Regions from separate parts of the Xanthomonas sp. F4 genome, predicted to be linked through region 3. Evidence: predicted binding sites of a transcription regulator. Region 3 holds the regulator's gene; each other region holds the start of a gene.
What was found. The regulator FliA, encoded in region 3, starts transcription of late flagellar genes. The targets are predictions, from matches to a motif close to TAAAGTTTNNCNNNCNNNGGCCGATAA.
Positions count from the first base shown of each region.

Region 1: FHR66_RS05860 (STAS domain-containing protein) is a predicted target of FliA. The motif match lies at 1,924-1,950, and genes of this name have one in related genera.
Region 2: FHR66_RS18445 (methyl-accepting chemotaxis protein) is a predicted target of FliA. The motif match lies at 5,340-5,366, and genes of this name have one in related genera.

Region 1 is NZ_JAASQX010000001.1:1,322,123-1,329,240, reverse strand. It holds gene mfd (transcription-repair coupling factor) at 1-1,579, shown strand, start outside; gene FHR66_RS05860 (STAS domain-containing protein) at 2,028-2,348, shown strand; gene FHR66_RS05855 (chemotaxis protein CheA) at 2,362-4,458, shown strand; gene FHR66_RS05850 (methyl-accepting chemotaxis protein) at 4,516-6,654, shown strand; gene FHR66_RS05845 (methyl-accepting chemotaxis protein) at 6,713-7,118, shown strand, end outside.
Region 2 is NZ_JAASQX010000007.1:104,186-111,303, reverse strand. It holds gene FHR66_RS18470 (S1/P1 nuclease) at 1-472, opposite strand, end outside; gene FHR66_RS18465 (OmpW/AlkL family protein) at 613-1,233, opposite strand; gene FHR66_RS18460 (OmpW/AlkL family protein) at 1,475-2,104, opposite strand; gene gap (type I glyceraldehyde-3-phosphate dehydrogenase) at 2,265-3,266, shown strand; gene FHR66_RS18450 (hypothetical protein) at 3,456-3,917, opposite strand; gene FHR66_RS18445 (methyl-accepting chemotaxis protein) at 4,209-5,285, opposite strand; gene FHR66_RS18440 (DUF2339 domain-containing protein) at 5,543-7,118, shown strand, end outside.
Region 3 is NZ_JAASQX010000002.1:96,984-104,101, forward strand. It holds gene FHR66_RS08320 (chemotaxis protein CheA) at 1-843, opposite strand, end outside; gene FHR66_RS08325 (protein phosphatase CheZ) at 848-1,456, opposite strand; gene cheY (chemotaxis response regulator CheY) at 1,457-1,849, opposite strand; gene FHR66_RS08335 (RNA polymerase sigma factor FliA) at 1,869-2,618, opposite strand; gene FHR66_RS08340 (MinD/ParA family ATP-binding protein) at 2,615-3,499, opposite strand; gene flhF (flagellar biosynthesis protein FlhF) at 3,486-5,123, opposite strand; gene flhA (flagellar biosynthesis protein FlhA) at 5,300-7,118, opposite strand, start outside.

The DNA.
Region 1 (7,118 bases), on a different contig from region 3:
GATGGACCGTGTGGTCTGCGGCGACGTCGGCTTCGGCAAGACCGAGGTCGCGGTGCGCGCGGCCTTCGCTGCGGCCAGCGCCGGCAAGCAGGTGGCGGTGCTGGTGCCGACGACGCTGCTGGCCGAACAGCACTACCGCAACTTCCGCGACCGCTTCGCCGATTACCCGCTCAGGGTCGAGGTGCTGTCGCGCTTCAAGAGCAGCAAGGAGATCAAGGCCGAACTGGAGAAGGTCGCCGCCGGCAGTATCGACGTGATCGTCGGCACCCATCGTCTGCTGCAGCCGGACGTGAAGTTCAAGGACCTGGGTCTGGTCATCGTCGACGAGGAGCAGCGCTTCGGCGTGCGTCAGAAGGAAGCGCTGAAGGCGCTGCGCGCCAATGTGCACCTGCTGACCCTGACCGCCACGCCGATCCCGCGCACCTTGAACATGGCCATGGCCGGCCTGCGCGACCTGTCGATCATCGCCACCCCGCCGCCGAACCGGCTGGCGGTGCAGACCTTCGTCACCCAGTGGGACAACGCGCTGCTGCGCGAAGCCTTCCAGCGCGAACTGGCGCGCGGCGGCCAGCTGTACTTCCTGCACAACGACGTGGAGAGCATCGGCCGCATGCAGCGCGAACTGAGCGAGCTGGTGCCGGAGGCGCGCATCGGCATCGCCCACGGGCAGATGCCCGAGCGCGAGCTGGAAAAGGTGATGCTGGATTTCCAGAAGCAGCGCTTCAACGTGCTGCTGTCGACCACGATCATCGAATCGGGCATCGACATCCCCAACGCCAACACCATCGTCATCAACCGCGCCGACCGCTTCGGGCTGGCGCAGTTGCACCAGTTACGCGGCCGCGTCGGCCGTTCGCATCACCGCGCCTATGCCTATCTGCTGGTGCCGGACCGGCGCAGCATCACTCCCGATGCGCAGAAGCGCCTGGACGCCATCGCCTCGATGGACGAACTGGGTGCCGGCTTCACCCTGGCCACGCACGACCTGGAGATCCGCGGTGCCGGCGAACTGCTCGGCGAGGACCAGAGTGGGCAGATGGCCGAGGTCGGCTTCAGCCTGTACACCGAACTGCTGGAACGCGCGGTGCGCAGCATCCGCCAGGGCAAGCTGCCGGACCTGGACGCCGGCGAGGAAGCGCGCGGTGCCGAGGTGGAACTGCATGTGCCTGCGCTGATCCCCGACGACTACCTGCCCGACGTACACACCCGCCTCACCTTGTACAAGCGCATTTCCAGCGCCCGCGACAGCGACGGCCTGCGCGAACTGCAGGTGGAGATGATCGACCGCTTCGGCCTGCTGCCGGATCCGGTGAAGCACCTGTTCGCGATCGCCGAGCTGAAGCTGCAGGCCAACGCGCTGGGCATCCGCAAGCTGGAACTGGGCGAACACGGCGGGCGCCTGGTGTTCGAGGCCAAGCCCAACGTGGATCCGATGACCATCATCCAGATGATCCAGAAGCAGCCCAAGCTGTACGCGATGGATGGCCCGGACAAGCTGAAGCTCAAGCTGCCGCTGCCGGAAGCGGTCGATCGCTTCAACGCCGCGCGCGGCCTGCTGACCGCGCTGTCGCCACGCTGAGCGACGCGGGCGATCCTGCCCGCGTCTGCGCGCACGCGACCGTGGGCTCAGCCACACGGTCGCCCACTCATCCCGTCCTGACAAGCCGCCGCCACACACGTTGGCGTAAGGCGCGCGCCTACCCTCGCTGACCACCCCACGCAACCGGTCTTCATGTGAAGACGGCCGTTGCGCCTGCGTGTCGCGCAGCTTTTTGACGCCTTCACACGCTGCCGCGATTGGCACGGCACGTGCAACGACTTGGGAACCTGCCCCAATCGGCACGGTTATGGGATGCGCGTCCTGGCACGGATCTGAACCACTCAGGCCCGTGTCCGGCATGCGAGACAAATGCGTCACTCAACCTAAATATTTCCTGACCGCGCCGATATCGCTGGTACCGAAGCCTACACATGCCCTTCACGGCGTGCCGCCGGCTTTCCATTCGCCCTACTGCCGGAGACCCGCCATGCGTTCGACGCCCCCCGATGAACAGGATTCGCCGCTGCAGTTGAGCGTGGACGGCGACATGACCATCCGCCGCGCGGCCGAACTGAAGCCGCTGCTGCTGCCCGCGCTGGAGCATCCCGGCGGCCTGCGCCTGCAGTTGCAGGCGGTGGCCGACATCGACGCTACCGGCGTGCAGTTGCTGCTGGCCACCCAGGCCGCGCTGCGCGCCCTGGGGCGACCCTTGCAGCTGGAGGGCTGCAGCAAGGCGGTCAGCGACGCGCTGGACCTGCTCGGCCTGGGCGACGCGTTCGAGCGCGTCGGCGACGACACTCTTCACTAATCGGCAGCACGACATGAACATGGATCAATTGCTGCAGACCTTCATCGCCGAGAGCCGCGACCTGCTCGAGGACATGGAACGCAATCTGCTGGAAGCCGAGCGCGGCGAAGCCGGTCCCGACGCGGTCAACGCGATCTTCCGGGGCGCCCACACCATCAAGGGCTCCGGCGGCCTGTTCGACCTGGCGCAGCTGGTCGGCTTCACCCATGTGGTGGAGAGCGTGCTGGACCTGGTGCGCGAGCACGCCGTCGCGCTGGATTCGGACTTGATCCAATTGATGCTGGCCTGCTGCGACCACATCCGCGCGCTGGTGGAAGCCGCCGCCGGCGCCGAGGCCGACGAAGCCACGCTGGCCGCCGAGGGCGCGCCGCTGCTGGAACGGCTGCAGACCTACCTGCAACCTGCCGCTGCGCCGGCCGCCACGACCGGCGCTGCCACGGCAACGCCGGCAGTGCCGGCCGCGCCCGCGCATACCGGCTACTGGCGGATCTCGCTGCAGCTGTTCGCCGATGCGCTGCGCTTCGGCAATTCGCCGCTGCACCTGATCCGCTGCCTGCGCAGCCTGGGCACGCTGGAAGCGGTGCGCACCCACCACGAGCGCGTGCCGGCGCTGCCGGAGCTGGATCCGGAGGCCTGCTACCTGGGCTTCGACATCCTGTTGCGCAGCGACGCGCAGCAGGCCGCGATCGAGGACATCTTCGAATTCGTGCGCGACGACTGCGACCTGCAGGTGCTGGCGGTGGAGCCGAACGGCGATGCCGCCAACCTGGATCTGCCGCTGCTGGTGGCCGAAGCCGGCAGCCAGGCCAGCGCCGACGATTTCGCCGGATTCGAGAGCGCCAGCGCCCTGGTGGAGGCGCCAGTTGCGGCCGCAGCGGCCATGGCCGGCGCGCCGGCCGCGGCAGCGCCCACCGCTGCCAGCGCCGGCACGGCCAAGGCCGCGGGCGCACGCGGCGAAGGCGGCTCGATCCGCGTCGACGCCGACAAGCTCGACCGCATGATCGACCTGGTCGGCGAATTGATCATCGCCGTCGCCAGCACCGGCGCCAACGCGCAGCGCACCGGCGATGCGCAGTTGCTGGAATCCACCTCGATCCTCGCCGGGCTGGTCGAGGAAGTGCGCGAAAGCGCGCTGCAACTGCGCATGGTCAAGATCGGCGGCACCTTCAGCCGCTTCCACCGCGTGGTCCACGACGTCGCCCGCGAACTGGGCAAGGACATCGTGCTGGTGGTCAACGGCGAGGACACCGAGCTGGACAAGTCGGTGGTGGAGAAGATCGCCGATCCGCTGACCCACCTGGTGCGCAACGCCATGGACCACGGCATCGAACCGGCCGAGGTGCGCCAGGCGCGCGGCAAGCCGGTGCGCGGCACGGTGCGGCTCAACGCCTTCCACGATTCCGGCAGCATCGTCATCCAGATCAGCGACGACGGCGGCGGCCTCAACCGCGACCGGATCCTGGCCAAGGCGCTGGAACGCGGCCTGATCGAACCCGGCCGCCTGCTCTCCGACCGCGAAGTGTTCGCACTGATCTTCGAACCGGGCTTCTCCACCGCCGAAAAGGTCACCAACCTGTCCGGCCGCGGCGTCGGCATGGACGTGGTCAAGCGCAATATCGCCGCGCTGCGCGGCAGCGTGGACATCAGCAGCCAGCAGGACGTCGGCACCACCATCTCGGTGCGGCTGCCGCTGACCCTGGCAATCATCAACGGCTTCCAGGTCGGGGTCGGCAAGTCGGTGTTCGTGGTGCCGCTGGACGTGGTCGAGGAATGCGTGGAGTTCGCGCCGAACTACCAGAGCGAGTACATCGACCTGCGCGGCAACGTACTGCCCTACGTGCGCCTGCGTTCGCTGTTCGCCATCGCCGGCGCGCCCCCGGCGCGCGAGAGCATCGTGGTGATCCGCCAGGGCGCGCAGCGTTTCGGCCTGGTGGTCGACACCCTGCTCGGCGAGTGGCAGACCGTGATCAAGCCGCTCTCCAAGGTCTTCGCCCAGGTCAAGGGCATCAGCGGCTCCAGCATCCTCGGCAGCGGCGGGGTCGCGCTGATCCTGGACGTGCCGTCGCTGCTCGGTCAGTTGCAACCCGGCGCCGAATCGCTGGCGGCCTGAGCCGCCGCCATGCCCGCCATCATCCCTCTGCCGTACCCTCTTTCAGGAATCGCAGTCATGTCCCAGAACCGGACGCGCCTTATCACACTACCGACGGCCGCCGTTGCCGCCGTCGTCCTGCCCGCCGCCGCGGCCGTCGCAGCGGTGGCACTGCCGCTGAGCGGCGCCCTTGCATGGACCCTGATCGCCGTGGCCACGCTGGTCGCCGCCGCGGTGCTGGGCCGCAGCGTACGCGCGGCACAGCACGCAGCCGCCGCCGCGCAGCGCGAACTGGAGCTGGCCCGCACCGGCCTGCAGGCGCTGGCGCAGGGCGAACTGGACCGCGTTGACGCAACGGCTGGCGGCAGCGAGATCGGCCAGGCGCTGCTCGCCGCGCAGCGGCCGCTGCGGCAGCTGCAGGCCGACGTCGCGCACATGACCAGTGCGCATGCCGCCGGCGATTGCGACGTGATGCTGGATGCGGTGCAGGCCAGCGGCGCCTACCGAGCCCTGGCCGGCGACATCAACCAACTGGTCGGTGCCCACATCGGTGTGTGCAAGCAGGCGATCGACTGCGTGGGCGAGTTCGGCCGCGGCAACTTCGCCGCCCCGCTGGCCGCGTTCCCGGGCAAGAAGGCCTACATCAACGACACCATCGAGCAGGTGCGGCGCAACATGCTCGGCCTGATCGCCGAGATGCGCCGCGTCTCCGAGCAGCACGAAGCCGGCGAGATCGACGCCAGCATCAACAGCGCGCACTTCCAGGGCGACTTCCGCAGCATGGCCGACGGCATCAACGGCATGGTCGGCAGCCACATCGCGGTGAAGAAACAGGCGTTGAGCGTGGTCGCCGAGTTCGGCCGCGGCAATTTCGACGCCGGCATGCCGCAGCTGCCCGGCAAGAAGGCCTTCATCAACGAGACCCTCGAGCAGGTGCGCGGCAACTTCAAGCGCCTGATCGGCGAGATCGCGCGCATGTCCGAGGAGCACGACCGGGGCGAGATCGACGTGCAGATCGACTGCGCGCACCTGGACGGACAGTTCTGCGCCATCGGCAAGGCCATCAACCGCATGGTCGCCGCGCACATCGCGGTCAAGAAGCAGGCGCTGGGCGTGGTCGCCGAGTTCGGCCGCGGCAACTTCGACGCGCCGATGCCGCAACTGCCCGGCAAGAAGGCGTTCATCAACGAGATCATCGAGCAGACCCGCGGCAATCTGCGCAGCGTCGGCGACGTGATCAAGGTGATGGGCGCGATGGCCGAGGGCGATCTCAGCCGCCAGGTGCAGGGCCACTACGAGGGCGCCTTCGCCGACATGCAGCGCTATGTCAACGCCACCATCGACAAGCTCACCGGCATCGTCAACGAGGTCAACGGCAACGCCGTCACCCTGGCCAGCGCCGCCGAGGAACTGTCGGCGACCGCGCAGTCGCTGAGTCAGGCGGCCAGCGAACAGGCCGCCGGCGTGGAGGAGACCAGCGCCTCGCTGGAGCAGATGACCGGTTCGATCGCGCAGAACGCGGAAAACGCCAAGATCACCGACGGCATGGCCAGCAAGGCTTCGCGCGAGGCCGCCGAGAGCGGCGAGGCGGTGCGTGCCACCGTCTCCGCGATGAAGGAGATCGCACGCAAGATCAGCATCATCGACGACATCGCCTACCAGACCAACCTGCTGGCGCTGAACGCGGCGATCGAAGCGGCGCGTGCCGGCGAACACGGCAAGGGCTTCGCCGTGGTCGCCGCGGAAGTGCGCAAGCTGGCCGAACGCAGCCAAGTGGCGGCGCAAGAGATCGGCCAGGTCGCCGGCACCAGCGTGAACCTGGCCGAGACCACCGGGCGCCTGCTCGGCGAGATGGAGCCGTCGATCCGTCGCACCTCCGACCTGGTGCAGGAAATCACCGCCGCCTCCGAGGAACAGAGCACCGGCGTGGGCCAGATCAACGCCGCGGTGGTTCAGCTCAGCCAGACAACACAGCAATCTGCTGCCAACGCTGAAGAATTGGCCGCCACGGCCGAAGAAATGAGTAGCCAGGCCGAACAGTTGCAAACGCTCATGAGTTTCTTCACCACCGGCGCCACCACCACTGCGGCGCAGGCCTCGCAACCGCGACGTCTGCCGACGCCGATGCAGCGCGCGCCCCGCTCGCGCAGCTTCGGCGGCCCCGCTGCCACGGCCCAGGCCGCACGTTTGGAAGAAGCCGCGTTCGTCTCGTTCTGACCCTCTCCGCACCGGCCGGCAGGCCGATGCATCTTCACTCCGCACAAGGTACTTCGGCATGTCCAACTCCCTTTCGCTGTCCTCCAAGCTATGGACCGGTTCGGCCATCGCCGTCGCGCTGCCCTTGGCCGCCGCCGCGTGCGGGTTCGCCCTCGGCCTGCCCGCCGGCCAGACCCTGGCGCTGAGCATCGGCGCCACGGTGCTCGCCGCTGCGGTGCTGGCCTATATCGTCCATGCCATTACCCGCTCGCTGCGCATCGCCACCACTACCCTGGCGCGTTTTGCCAACGGCAATTTCGAGGTGGTGATGCCGACCTTACGCAACGATCAGGCCTGCGAGATCTTGCTGGCGCTGCGCCAGGTGCAGACCGGCGTGCGCCAGATCAACGACGAGATCGTGCGCATGTCGCGCGAGCACGACGCCGGCGACATCGACGTGGTGATCGAGAGCCACCGCTTCGACG
Region 2 (7,118 bases), on a different contig from region 3:
CGCCCTTGTCGCGGGCGTAGCCGGCATGCAGCGGCTGCTGCACGTCGCCGGCGAAATGCACGACGAACTTCAGTGCCTGCACGCGGGCGGCCTGCGGCTGGCTGCGATCGGCGAGGATCGCGGCCTGGCGGCGCAGCGCCTCGACCGCGCAGTTGCCGTCCGGGCAGTCGCGGGTCTGTTCGTAGTGGCAGTCGTTCTCGGCCAGGTTGACGTAGTGCCAGCGCGCGCCGCGCTTGCCCAGGTCGGGATCGTGTTCGCGGAGCTGGTCGGCCCAGTTGGCCACGCCGGCCAGGGTCGGTTCGGGTTCGCCCTGCAGCAGGGCCTGGACCTGGGTGCGGGCTTCCGGGGTGAGTTGGGTGTCGGCGAGATCGGCGACCAGGCGGTGGCCCAGCGGGCCCCAGGCGAAAGCGGCGGACGGCGCGGCGGCGAGGGCCGCGGCAAGCGCGGTGCAAACGAGGGAAGAGGTTTTCATGCGCGGATTCTAGCCGGCGACGACGACGCGGCCATGACCCGTGCCGGGTCCGTTGCGCTGCGGCTCAGCGTGGCGACAACGTGGCGCGGCAGGTGTGCCGGCCGCTCAGGGCCGCCTTGGACGCGGCCCGATGCGCTGGCTCAGAAATACATCAGGTAGGCGACGCCGTAGGTGACCGGATCGAGCTTGGCCTTGCCGAGCTTGCTGCCATCGACCTCCACGTCGCTGCGCATGCCGGTCCAGCGCGCGTCCACGCGGATCGCGCTGCGCTCGCCCACAGCGAAGTCCACGCCCGTATGCAGCGCCGGGCCGACGCTGTCCTTGAACTTCACGTCATTGGACGAGAACGCGCCCTTGCCGTCGCTGCCGAGGAAGGCGGTGTAGTTGAGGCCGGCGCCGACGAACGGAGAGATGTCGCCGTTGCCGTTGAAGTGGTACTGCAGCGAGATGGTGGGCGACAGCATCCAGGCGCTGCCGATATCGCCGCCGCGGTCCACGCCGATCTTCTGCTGGCCGACCAGGCCCTGGATCTCCAGGCCGAGGTTGCCGCGGAAGAAGTACTCGTAACTGAACGATACGGCCGGCGCGGTGTCGGCGTCGAAGCGCTGGTCGCTGCCGCGCAGCGTGCCGTTGGAGCCGCCCGGCACCATGCCGTGCAGGCCGTAGCTGGTGGTGAAATGGCCGGCCGATTGCGCCGCAGCGGGCAGGGCGATGCTGGCGATGGCGGCGACGGCAAGGCGACGGAACAGGCGTGGCGGCATGGGAGACCCCGGTGGACGACGAGTGGGCGGATGCGAACCCCGTGTCGGCCCGGCGGGCGCCGATCCACATCCGTGTGGCGCGTAGTCTGCCAGAGAAGCGCCGCGGACGCGCTGCGACCGGCGTGTCCGCGTGCGTGGCCGCTGCCGACCTGGCGCGCGACCCGGTGCCCGGGATGGCACCACCGCGGCGAACGGCGCCAGTCCTGTCGGCGCCGTCGCACATGGCGGCGCCGGAGCCTTCTCAGAACTTCATCACGTAGGCCAGGCCGTACACCAGCGGATCGATGTGCGCGGTGCCCAGGTCGCTGCCGTTGACCTTCACCTTGCTGTCGATGTCGATCCAGCGCATGTCCACGCGCAGCGCCGATTTTTCGGTGAGCGCGATGTCCACGCCAGCGTGCGCGGCCAGGCCCCAGGAGTCGTCCAGCTTGAGCTTGCTGCCGGCCAGCGCGCCGGTGGTCTTCTCGCTGAAGAAGGTGGTGTAGTTGAGGCCGGCGCCGACGAACGGCGAGACCTTGCCGGCACTGTTGAAGTGGTACTGCAGCGACACCACCGGCGGCAGATGCTTGGTGCTGCCGACCTTGCCCACGCCCTTGACGCTGATGTCGTGCTCGAACGGCAGCGCGGCCAGTACTTCCACGCCCAGGTTCTGCTGCACGAAATACTCGAAGGTCACCGTCGGGCGGATGTTGCTGTCGATGCGCAGCGGCAGGGTGCCGCCGGCCAACGCGCCGTTGTCGGACTTCGGATTGACCTGGTGGGCGCCGATGCCGATGGTCCAGTCGCCTTGCGACTGCGCCAGCGCCGGCAGGGCGCACAGGGTCAGGGCGGCGGCCAGGCCGGTGAGCAGGAAGGGGGAGGGGGTACGCATGGTGGAGTCTCGGTTGGGTGTGGGCGCAGTGTCCGGCGCGGCGCACCGTGGCGCCTTGATCCTGATCAAACCGGCGTGTCCGGCGGGGCGCGGCTGGCCTGCTAGAATGGGATTTCCCCTTCCATCCGCCGCGCCAGGCGCGGCCGCAGGAGCTACTGAAATGGCAATCAAGGTCGGCATCAACGGTTTCGGTCGCATCGGGCGCAACGTGCTGCGCTCGGCGGTGCAGAATTTCGGCAGCGACATCGAGATCGTCGCCATCAACGACCTGCTGGAGCCGGATTATCTGGCCTACATGCTGCAGTACGACTCCGTGCACGGCCGCTTCGAGGGCGAGGTGTCGGTCGACGGCGGTCACCTGCTGGTCAACGGCAAGAAGATCCGCCTGACCCAGGAACGCGATCCGGCGGCGCTGAAGTGGGGCGAGGTCGGCGTGGACGTGGTGATCGAATCCACCGGCCTGTTCCTGACCAAGGAAACCGCGCAGAAGCATCTGGACGCCGGCGCCAAGAAAGTGATCCTGTCGGCGCCGTCGAAGGACGACACGCCGATGTTCGTCTACGGCGTCAACGACAGCACCTATGCCGGCCAGGCCATCGTCTCCAACGCCAGCTGCACCACCAACTGCCTGGCGCCGCTGGCCAAGGTGATCAACGACAAGTGGGGCATCAAGCGTGGCCTGATGACCACCGTGCACGCGGCCACCGCCACCCAGAAGACCGTGGACGGCCCGAGCAACAAGGATTGGCGCGGCGGCCGCGGCATCCTGGAGAACATCATTCCGTCCAGCACCGGCGCGGCCAAGGCGGTCGGCGTGGTGATCCCGGAGTTGAACAAGAAGCTCACCGGCATGAGCTTCCGCGTGCCGACCTCGGACGTGTCGGTGGTCGACCTGACCGTGGAACTGGAGAAGCCGGCCACCTACGCCGAGATCTGTGCCGAAGTGAAGGCGCAGAGCGAAGGCGCGCTGAAGGGCATCCTCGGCTACACCGAGGACAAGGTGGTGGCGACCGATTTCCGCGGCGACGCACGCACCTCGATCTTCGATGCCGACGCCGGCATCGCCCTGGATGGCACCTTCGTCAAGCTGGTGTCCTGGTACGACAACGAGTGGGGCTACTCCAACAAGTGCCTGGAAATGGTCAAGGTGGTGGCGAAGTAAAAGGCCAGGCGTCGCCCGCCCAGTGCGGGCGATGCGGTCTTGTGGCAGCGTCCGGCATGGCCTGGCGCTGCCGCCAACCAAGCCGAGGCGGCAACGAAAAAGGAGCGCTCACGCGCTCCTTTTTCGTTGTGACGAGCCGCTGGCCCTGCCGCGGCGCGTCGAATGCCGCAGGCTGGCTCGGCCTCGCGATTACAGCGCGTCGCGCGATTGGTTGCTTTCGGTCTGCCGATAGTCGGTGACCACGCCCTTGGCGTCGAATTCAACCTCCAGGTCATACGACTTGACGTTGCGTGCACCGACGCCGTGGTCCTGCGCCTCGTTGATCGCCTGGCCGGTGTAGAAACCCGGCAGCATGCGCTTGAGCACCGTCGTCGCGGTACCGCGCACTTTTTCGCCGTGCGACTCGCCCGGCCTGTAGGTCCAGGACTTTTCGTAACCGCCTTCCTTTCCGGAAGTCCTGTAGACGTGCTTGGGCTCGCCATAGATGGCGCGCACTTCTTCCTTGGTGGTCTTGCCGATGACGATGTTCTTCTTGACCGCATCGGCGGTGTAGAGATCCGGATTGTCGACCTTTTCGGCCAGGGCGGGAGCGGCGAAGGACGCGGCCAGCAGGGTCGAGATCAGCAGGGTGCGAAAGGGTTTCATGGTCATGTCCGTTTACCTGGGGAGTGGCGTCTGCAATCCAGCGTGCACCGGTCGCGTCGAGGCGATGCGTCGGTCCGGCATCAGCGCGGCGCAACGAGCTTAGGCATGGCGAAATGACGCCGTCAATACGGCATGCAGCGGCGTTCAGGCAGCGACGACACCTGTGTCGGCGATGCTCGTGGGCGGATCGCGAACGCGATGCGGCATGGCGTGACCTGCGCACCGTCCTGACGCAGCGCGCACTGCCCTGTGATCCGCTGCCGCTTTTTGCGCAGGACGCGGTGCGTCGTGTACCGACTACAGCGCCTGCAGGATCAGCGAGTGCCAGCCGGTGCGGTAGGTTTCGTAGCCGGGCGAGGCGGCATGCGCAATGCAATGCGGCCGGCCATCGAGGTCGATCAGCACCGCGCCGCGCGGTTGCTTGAACAAGGCCTCGCGGCCGTCGAAGTCGAGCCGCTCCTGCAGCATGCGTCCGGCCGAGTCTGCCAGCACCTGGCCCTGCGCGTCGACGATGCAGACGCGGCTGCGGCCCCATTCGGATTCGGACAGCGGCGTGCGCTGCACGATCGTCTGCGCCAGTGCGTCCCAGCGGAACACGATGCCCAGCACGCCGAGCACGCGGCCATCGATGCGGCCCCCCTCACGGACCGTGCACGCGTACACCAGCACCCGCTCGCCATCGGCCAGCGCACTGGGGTGCACGCCCTGAAAGCTGAAGTCCTCGCCGCTGCGGGTGCGCATGGCCTGCTCGAACCACGGTTGTGCGGAGACGTCGCTGCCGACCGAGGCGAACTGCCGCGGCCGGCCGTTGGCGCGGATGCGGCCATCGCTGCCAGCCAGGATCAGGTCGAAGTAGACCGTGTACGAATCCAGGATCTGGCCCATGCGCCGCGATGCGTAGGCCAGTGCGTCGGCGTCGCTGTCGGCGCGTGCCGCCGCCACGACCGCGGCGTCGGTGGCCCACCAGCGCACGTCGCAACTGCGCTCATAGAGGTTGCGGTCGATCAGGTCGATGTTGCTCAGCGCCAGTTCGCTGAGCCGGGTGCGGCGCACGTCGTCCTGCAGCCGGCCCAGCGTCTGCCGCATCTCCGCACTGGTGCGCGCGGCGACCTTGTCCAGGTCCTGCGTGGCTTCGGCTACGCGTCGCGACAGCCCGTCCATTTCCTGCGCGATGACGCTGAAGCCGCGTCCGGCGGCGCCGATCCGCGCCGATTCGATGCGCGCGTTCATCGAGATCATGTGGGTGGTGCGGTTGATCGCGTCGATGCCCTGCAACGAGCGGCGCAGCTGGCCCAGCAATTGGTCGGACAGGCCGACGACCGCGCGGATATGGTCATCGATCCCCGCGTCGGCGGGGTGGGCGGGTAGGTTCATTCATGCTGCCGGTGGGGTGGGAGGGAACAGCAGACGCACGACGTGGTAAGGGGTGTAGCGGCCGTCGAGCTAACGCCTTGAGGGTGGCGTGAAGACCGTCCGTCGGAACGTCGGGCCTTGCCCTGCCTGGGTCGCGGCCGCGTTCGCGGACCGATGCCGGCACCGAACTCGTCTACCATCTGCGCCAGGTCCGGCGCTGCCGGACACCGGATGGGCGCCTTGTGGCGCCGCACCACCGCTGTGGAGATGCGAGTCGAATGGAGATGTTGATCGTGCTGGTGGTGTTGGCGGTGCTGGCGGTGCCGGTGCTGTTGATCGTGACGCTGGTGGGGCAATCGCGTCTGCGCCAGCGGCTCGCCGCGTTGGAGGCGCAGGTCGCACGGATGGCCGCCGCCCCGGTGCCGCCTGCGACGGCCTGGGCCGGCCCCGTGGCCGCGGCCGGGAAGCCCGATGCTGCCGCCGAACCCGAGGTGGAGGCCGAGGGCCTGCCGATCGCGGCGTCCCTCGACCTCGCGCGTCCGCACCAGGTCGCGGAGGATGCCGGCGTGCCGCCGCCGCCGCTGCCGCCGCTGCCGCTGCCGCAGCCCTTGCCGGTGCCGCCGCAGGCCGACGATTTCGCGACGCTGGCCGCCGCGGTCGAACAGGCCGAGCGGGAGCAGGCGCAGGCGCGCGCCGCCGCCAGCGCCGCGATCGCTGCGCTGCATCGGCCGGATCCGATCGAGCGGCTGCTGGGCGGGATCAAACGCTGGTTCACCGAGGGCAACGTCCCGGTCAAGATCGGCATGCTGGTGCTGCTGGCCGGCGTCGCCGCGCTGCTGAAGTACGCCGGCGACCAGGGCTGGCTGCGCATGCCGATCGAGTTGCGTTATGCCGGCATCGCCGCCGCGTCGCTGGCCGGCCTGGCCTTCGGCTGGCGCCAGCGCACGCGCAAGCGCAGCTTTGCGCTGGCCCTGCAGGGCGGGGCGATCGGCGTGCTGCTGCTGACCGTGTTTGCCGCGTTCAAGCTGTCCGGGCTGATCCCCGCCGGCGCGGCGCTGGCGCTGAGCGTCGTGCTGGTCGCGGGCATGTGCGTGCTGGCGGTGGCGCAGGAGTCGCGCACGCTGGCGGTGCTGGGCACGCTGGCCGGCTTCCTCGCGCCGCTGTGGCTGTCCACCGGCAGCGGCAACCACGTCGCGCTGTTCTCCTACTACGCGCTGCTCAACGCGGCGGTGTTCGCGATCGCCTGGTACCGGCCGTGGCGGGTGCTGAACCTGCTCGGGTTCGGCTTTACCTTCGGCATCGGCACGCTGTGGGGCGTGCTGCAGTACCGGCCGGACAAGTTCGCCAGCACCGAGCCGTTCCTGCTGCTGTTCTTCGCCTTCTACCTGCTGATCCCGATCCTGTACGCGCGGCGCCAGGAGGCCACGCGCAGCACGCTGATCGACGGCAGCCTGCTGTTCGGCACGCCGCTGATCGCGTTCTCGCTGCAGGCCGGTTTGCTGCGCGGCGAGCGCCTGCCGCTGGCCTTCTGCGCGCTGGGCCTGGCGGCGATCTATGCGCTGCTGGCGGCGGCGCTGATCCGGCGTGCGCGCTTCGCGCTGCTGGGGCAGGCGTATGCGGTGCTGGCGGTGGGCTTCGCCACGCTGGCGGTGCCGTTGGCGCTGTCCGCGCGGGCCACCGCCAGCGTGTTCGCGCTGGAGGGCGCGGCGCTGGTGTGGCTGGGCCTGCGTCAGCGGCGCTGGCTGCCGCAGCTCAGCGGCGCCGGCCTGCAACTGGCGGCCGCGTTCGGCTTCACCGTGGGCCTGGACGCGGTGGCGCAGGACACCCAGGCGATCGTCAATGCCACCTTCATGA
Region 3 (7,118 bases):
CGCGACCTTGGGGAAGCGCGAGAACACCTTGCCGACCGGCTGCATGCGCGTGCGCATGACCGCCGACTGCAGGCGCGCGGTGGCGATATCCAGGCTGCTGACCGCGCGGTCCAGTTCCTCGTCGCGCAGGCGCACGCGCAGGGTCTTGAGTCGGTTGCGCGAGAGCACCAGTTCGCCGATCAGGTTGACGATCGCGTCCAGGCGCTTGGTGTCCACACGCACGGTGTGTTCGGGTTCGGCGGCCTTGGCCGGGGCGGCCGCGGCCTTGGGCGCGGCGCTGGGCGCGCGCGGCGCCGGCTGCAGCGCCTGCGGCGTGGCCGTCGGCGGCGCATCGCCGTGCAACTGGTCCAGCAGCGCTTCGAATTCGTCGTCGCTGATCAGATCCCCCGCGGCCGCGGCGGTGGCCGCTGCGGGGGCGGGTGCCGGCGCGGCGCTCTTGGCCGGGGCCGGGGCCGGGGCGGCGTCGCCGTGCGCGTCGAACTGCGCGATCAGTTCCGGCGGCGCACGCGGTGGCTCCTGGCCGCTGCCGAAGGCGTCGAGCATCGACTGCAGGTAGTCCAGCGACTGCTGCGCGGCGTCGAAGTGCCGCGCCTGCAGGGTGGCCTGGCCGGCGCGGGCCATGCCCAGGGTTTCCTCCGCGGCGTGGCACAGTTCGACCATGGCGTTGATCGCCAGGAAGCCGGCGCCGCCCTTGAGCGTGTGGAATCCGCGGAACACGGCGTTGAGCTGGCCGCTGTCCTCGGGCGCCTGCTCCAGCGACACCAACTGCTCGCCGAGCCGGTCCAGGATCTCCTGGGCCTCGATGATGAAGTCGGCAGCGATGTCGTCGGGTACGGCGCTCATGGCATTACAGTCCCAGTCCGGACAGCAGGTCGTCGGCGTCGTTCTGCGACACGCCGTGGCGGTCCAGACCGGGCAGGGCCGGGCCGGCCAGGCTGCCGTCGGGTTTGCGTTCTTCCTTCGGCGGCAGCCCCAGCGCGCCGAAGCCTTCGTGCACGCGGCGCACGATGCCGGCGACGCGGCGGATGATCTGCCCGGTCAGGTCCTGGAAGCTCTGCGCCAGCGCCATTTCGGTGAGGTTGTGGCGGATCTTGTCGAGGATCTCGCCCTGGTCGCCGCTGAGGCCGCCGGCGGCGAGCTGGTTGGCCAGCGCGCGGCATTCCTCGGCCAGGTCCAGGGTGCGGTGGCTGGCCTGTTCGGTCATCTCCACCACGTGGTCCAGACGCGAGCAGGCGTCGTCCAGCTCGCCGGCCTCGCTGGGCACCACCGGCAGTTCGCCGAGCGCCTGACCCAGATCGCGCGCGAGCCGGCTCAGGCCCTGCATCATCGGCCGCGTGCGCCAGGCGGCGAGGGTGTCGATCTCCCTGCGCCAGCCGGCCTCGTCGCCGTTCTCCAGCGCGTCCAGCGCGCCTTGCAGGCGTTCGATCAGGGCGGTACGTTCGGCGGTGGCTTCCATTTAGGCGGTCGCTCCCAGGCGTTCGAAGATCTTGCCCAGCTTCTCCTGCAGCGTCTGCGCGGTGAACGGCTTGATGATGTAGCCGTTCACGCCGCACTGCGCGGCCTCGATGATCTGCTCGCGCTTGGCCTCGGCGGTGACCATCAGCACCGGCAGGTGCTTGAGCTTGTCGTCGGCGCGGATGTTGCGCAGCAGATCGATGCCGGTCATGCCGGGCATGTTCCAGTCGGTGACCACGAACTCGAACGGTGCCGAGCGCAGCGCGGCCAGGGCGCTGTTGCCGTCTTCGGCCTCGGCGGTGTTGGTGAAGCCCAGATCGCCGAGCAGATTCTTGACGATGCGCCGCATCGTCGAGAAATCGTCCACGATCAAAATCCGCATGTTCTTGTTCACCACTGACTCCTAAGGGTTCCTATTCTTCGTCTTCCAGACCGGCATCGGCGACACCGAACGCCTTCAGGCGTCCGCGCAACCGTACCGTGGCCTGGCCATGGATCTGACACACGCGCGACTCGCTGACCCCGAGTACCGCGCCGATTTCCTTGAGGTTCAATTCCTGCTCGTAGTACAGCGACAGCACCAACTGCTCGCGTTCGGGCAACTGCGCAATGGCCTTGCCCAGCTCGCGGCCGAATTCGCTGCGCTCGAGCATCTGCTGCGGATTGGGTCCGCCCTTGGCGATGGTATCCAGCTCGCCATGGTCCTCGATGCGCGACTCCAGGCTCAGCACCTGGCCGCGGGCGGCATCTTCCATCAAACGCAGGTATTCGGGAAGCGGCATGTCCATCGCCGCGGCCACTTCGTTGGCGGCGGCGGCGCGGCCGGTGCTCTGTTCGATCTTGCGGATCGCCGAGGCGGCGTCGCGGGCGCGGCGGTGCACCGAGCGCGGCACCCAGTCGCCGCGGCGGATCTCGTCGATCATCGAGCCGCGGATGCGGATCGAGGCGTAGGTCTCGAACGAGGCGCCCTGTTCGGCGTCGTAGCTGCGCGAAGCCTCGATCAGGCCGATCATGCCGGCCTGGATCAGGTCGTCGATCTCGACGCTGGCCGGCAGTCGCGCCGCCAGGTGATGGGCGATGCGCCGGACTAGGTCCGAGTGCTGGGCGATGTAGTCGTTGGCGCTGTTGCGCTGGACGGCGCGGTAGTGGGCGGCGGCGTTCATGCGGCCACCCCGCGCTGGATGATGCGTTCGACGAAGAACTCGACGTTGCCGCGCGGGGCGGTCGGCGCCTGCCAGCGCGCGGTGCGCCGGGCGATCTCGGAGATCGCCTGCGCCGACGGGCTGGACGGGTAGGCCTTGACCACCGGCTGCTGGCGCTGCACCGACAGGCGCAGCCAGTCGTCCTGCGGCACGCAGCCCAGGTAGTTCAGCGACACGTCGCCGAGGAACTTCTCGCAGACCCGGCTCAGCTTGTCGTACAGCAGGCGGCCTTCGTTGAGGTCGCGCACCATGTTGGCGACGATCTGCACCCGGTCCACGCCGCGCTCGCGCGAGAGGACCTTGATCAGGGCGTAGGCGTCGGTGATCGAGGCCGGCTCGTCGCAGACCACCACCACCGCGTCCTGCGCGGCCTGGCAGAAGGTCAGCACGCTGTCGGTGATGCCGGCGGCGGTGTCGACGATCATCACGTCCAGCTCGCGCTGCAGCTCGGAGAACACGTTGACCAGGCCCACGTGCTGGGCCGGCGGCAGCTCGGCCATGTAACGGCGGCCGGAGGCGGCGGGCACCACCATCAGCCCGTTGGGCATGTCGATCAGCACTTCTTCGAGGGTGCAGCGCCCGGCGACCAGGTCGGCCACGGTGAACTTGGGCGTCAGCCCCAGCAGCACGTCGACGTTGGCCAGGCCGAGGTCGGCGTCCAGCAGCAGGGTGCGCTTGCCCATGTCGGCCAGCGCCATGGACAGGTTGACCGAGATGTTGGTCTTGCCCACGCCGCCCTTGCCGCCGGTCACGGCGATGGTGCGCACCGGACCCAGCGGTTCGCTACGCGTCGCCGACAGGGGGAAGGCATTGGTCAGATTGACGTAGTCACGCGACGGCATGGGTCTGCTCCGGAGTACAGGGCTTATCGGCAGCGCGCCGCAAATCTTCAAGGCGCAATACCAGGCTGGCGGCGTTGGCGCGGTGCAGGTCGTCCGGCACGCGCTGTCCATCGGTCACCCAGGTGATGGGGAGGCGGTGGTCCACGACCACCGACAAGGCACTGCCGAACCGCCCGGTCTCGTCCAACTTGGTCATGATGACCCCCTGTGGGTCGGCGCCGGCGAACCGGCGCACCACCTCGTCCAGGTCGGAGAAATGGGCATTGGCAGGCAGTACCAGCAAGGATCGGACCACACGCGAGGCGCGCAGCCAGTGCAGCTGGGCGGCCAGGGCGCGGTCGCGCTGGCCCATGCCGGCGGTGTCGATCAGCACCAGCTTGTAGTCGGCCAGGCGCTCCAGCAACTGCTGCAGCGCGGCGTCGCTGTCGGCCTCGTGCACGGCGATGCCGAGCTGGCGGCCGTAGCTGTGCAACTGTTCGCGGCCGCCGACGCGGACCGTGTCGGTGGTCACCAGGGCCACGTCGCGGGCGGCATGGCGCTCCAGGAAGCGCGAGGCCAGCTTGGCGATGGTGGTGGTCTTGCCGGCGCCGGTGGGGCCGATCAGGGCGATCACGCCGCCTTCCTCGATCGGGTCCAGCGGAGCGATCGGCAGGCGCTTGGACAGCAGGCCCAGCATCAGCCCGCGGCCGCGGTGCAGCTCCAGGTCGGCGGGGATCTGCATGACCACGTCGCGGGTGATGCCGCTGTCGAAGCCATAGTCGTCCATCAATTCCAGGGCCTGGGCGCGGACCGGCGAACCGCGCAGGCGTTCGTCGGTGAGGCGGTTCATCTCGCGCTCGATCATCTGCCGCATCAGCGCCAGTTCGTCGCGCAGCTGCGTCAATTGTTCGTCGTTCTGCGGGGCCGGGAAGGTCGGCACCGCCGCCAGCGTCGCGGCCGCCGGGATTCCGGCAGTGGCCGGCGCGTCCGGCTTGGCCGCGCTCGGCGCAGGCACGGCCGGGGCCGGGCTCGCCACCGGGGTCAGCGCCACCGCGGCGACGTCGTCGCGCCAGGCCGGCACGGCCTCGGCGGCCGGCGCCGCGGTGGCGGCGGCGAACGGGCTGGGCATGGGCACGCTGATCGGGGCGTTGCGGAACACGTCCTCGGGGATGCTGAAGTCGGCGCGGCCCGTGGCCGGTGCCGGGGCCTTGGCCGCTGCGGCCGGGCGCGCTGCGGCAGCCGGGGCGGCCGCGGCGGGCATGGCCGAGGCGGCCAGCGCCGCCGGCTGGGTCAGCGGCCGCGCTGCGGCAGCGGCCGGTGCGGTCGCCGCGGCGCCACCACGGCGCTCGCTGATCGCGGCCATCATCGCCATCGCCGGGCTGGCCGCGGCCTTGTCGCTGCGGGCGGCGCGCGGTGCGGCAGTGGCCGGTGCCTGCGCCGCGGCGGCGGCGCGTGGCGCCTCGTCCGGGCGCACCGAATCCAGCGCCCGCTGCACCAGGGCCTCGTCGTAATTGCTGGCGGCGACGATCTCGATGCCCTCGTCGGTACGCCGGTTGGACAGGATCACCGCATCCGGACCGTGCTCGTCGCGCACCATCCGGAAGGCGGTGCGCATGTCGGGGGCGACAAAGCGTTTGATCTTCATGGGTGAGTGCCGGGATTCGGGATTGGGGAGTGGGGATTGGTTGCGGAGGCCGCCATGGCATGGCTGCTATCCGGTCGCCTTGCTCTGGTTGTGTTCGTTCGTGTCATTGCTGTCTCTCTCCGCGTGCCGGGCCCGCTGTTGCGACTCCCGAATCCCAAATCACCAATCCCCGCCAATCAGCTGATCGTGCCGACCAACTTCAGCCGCTTGTCCTCCGGCACTTCGCTGTAGGACAGGACCGACAGCGCGGGGACGCTGTGGCGGACCAGGCGGGCGAGGGCGGCGCGGACCTGCGCCGGCACCAGCACCACTGCCGGTTCGTTGCGCGCCTCCTGCTTGCTCACGCAGTCCGCCAGACTTTGGTGCAAGCGTTCGGCCAGTCCGGGTTCCAGCGCCGCGCCGTTGCCCTGGGTAGAGTCCTGCAAGACACGTTCCAATTGCGGGGCCAGGGTGAACACCGGCAGTTCCGGGGCCATGCCGGCGATCTCCTGGACGATGAACCGGCCCAGGGCGTTGCGTACGGCGGCGGTGAGTGCGCCGGGTTCCTGACTCTGCGGCGCGTGCTCGACCAGGGCCTCGACGATCTTGCGCAGCTGCCGCACCGGGATCTTCTCGATCAGCAGGTTCTGCAGCACCCGCACCACCACCGACAGCGGCAGCGCCTTGGGGGTGAGGTCCTCGACCAGCTTGGGCGCGCTCTTGGCCAGGGTCGCCAGCAGTTGCTGCACTTCCTCGTGGCCGAGCAGTTCCGGGGCATGTTCGCGGATCAGGTGCGAAAGGTGCGTGGCGATCACCGTCGCCGGGTCGACCACGGTGTAGCCCATGGTCTCGGCCTGGGCGCGCAGGTGCGGCTGGATCCAGGTCGCATCCAGGCCGAACGCCGGATCCTTGCCGGCGATGCCGTCGATCTTGCCGAGCGCGCCGCCCGGGTCCAGCGCCAGTTCGCGGTCCGGGTGGATGTCGGCGGTGGCCACCGGCACCCCGTGCACCAGCAGGCGGTAGGCGTTGGCGGGCAGTTCCAGGTTGTCGCGGATGTGTACCGGCGGCACCAGGAAGCCGATGTCCTGGGTCAGCTTGCGGCGTACGCCCTTGATGCGCGCCATCAGCTCGCCGCCCTGGGCCTTGTCCACCAGCGGGATCAGCCGGTAGCCGACCTCCAGGCCCAGCGGGTCGATCGGACGCAGTTCGTCCCAGCCCAGTTCGGCATTGGCCTGGGCCGCGGCCGCAGCCTGCGGCGCCGCCTCGGCGGCGGCCGGGGTCGGCTGCAGGCTACGCTTCCACATCTTCCAGGCCAGCAGGCCCAGGATCAGCGCCAGCGTCAAGAAAGCGACGTTGGGCATGCCCGGGATCAGGCCGACCAGGCCCATGATCGCCGCGGCCACCGCCAGCGCCTTATGCTGGCCGAACACCTGGCCCATCATCGACGCGCCCATGTCCTGCGAGCGCGAGGCGCGGGTGACCAGCATCGCCACCGCCGAGGACACCAGCAGCGCCGGCAACTGCGCGACCAGGCCGTCGCCGATCGACAGCAGAGTGTAGGTGGAGGCGGCCTGTCCCACCGGCATGCCATGCTGCAGCACGCCGACCGCCATGCCGCCGATCAGGTTGATGAACAGGATCAGGATGCCGGCGATGGCGTCGCCGCGGATGAACTTGCTGGCACCGTCCATCGAGCCGTAGAAGTCCGCTTCCTCGCGCACTTCCTCGCGGCGGGCCTTGGCTTCCTCGCGGGTCAGCAGGCCGGCGTTGAGGTCGGCGTCGATCGCCATCTGCTTGCCGGGCATGGCGTCGAGGATGAAGCGTGCGGTCACTTCCGACACGCGCCCGGCGCCCTTGGTGATGACCACGAAGTTGATGATGGTCAGGATCGCGAACACCACGATGCCGACCGCATAGTTGCCGCCGATCACGAATTCGCCGAAGGCCTCGATCACCTTGCCGGCGGCGCCGTGGCCGTCCTGGCCGTTGATCAGGATCACGCGGGTGGAGGCCACG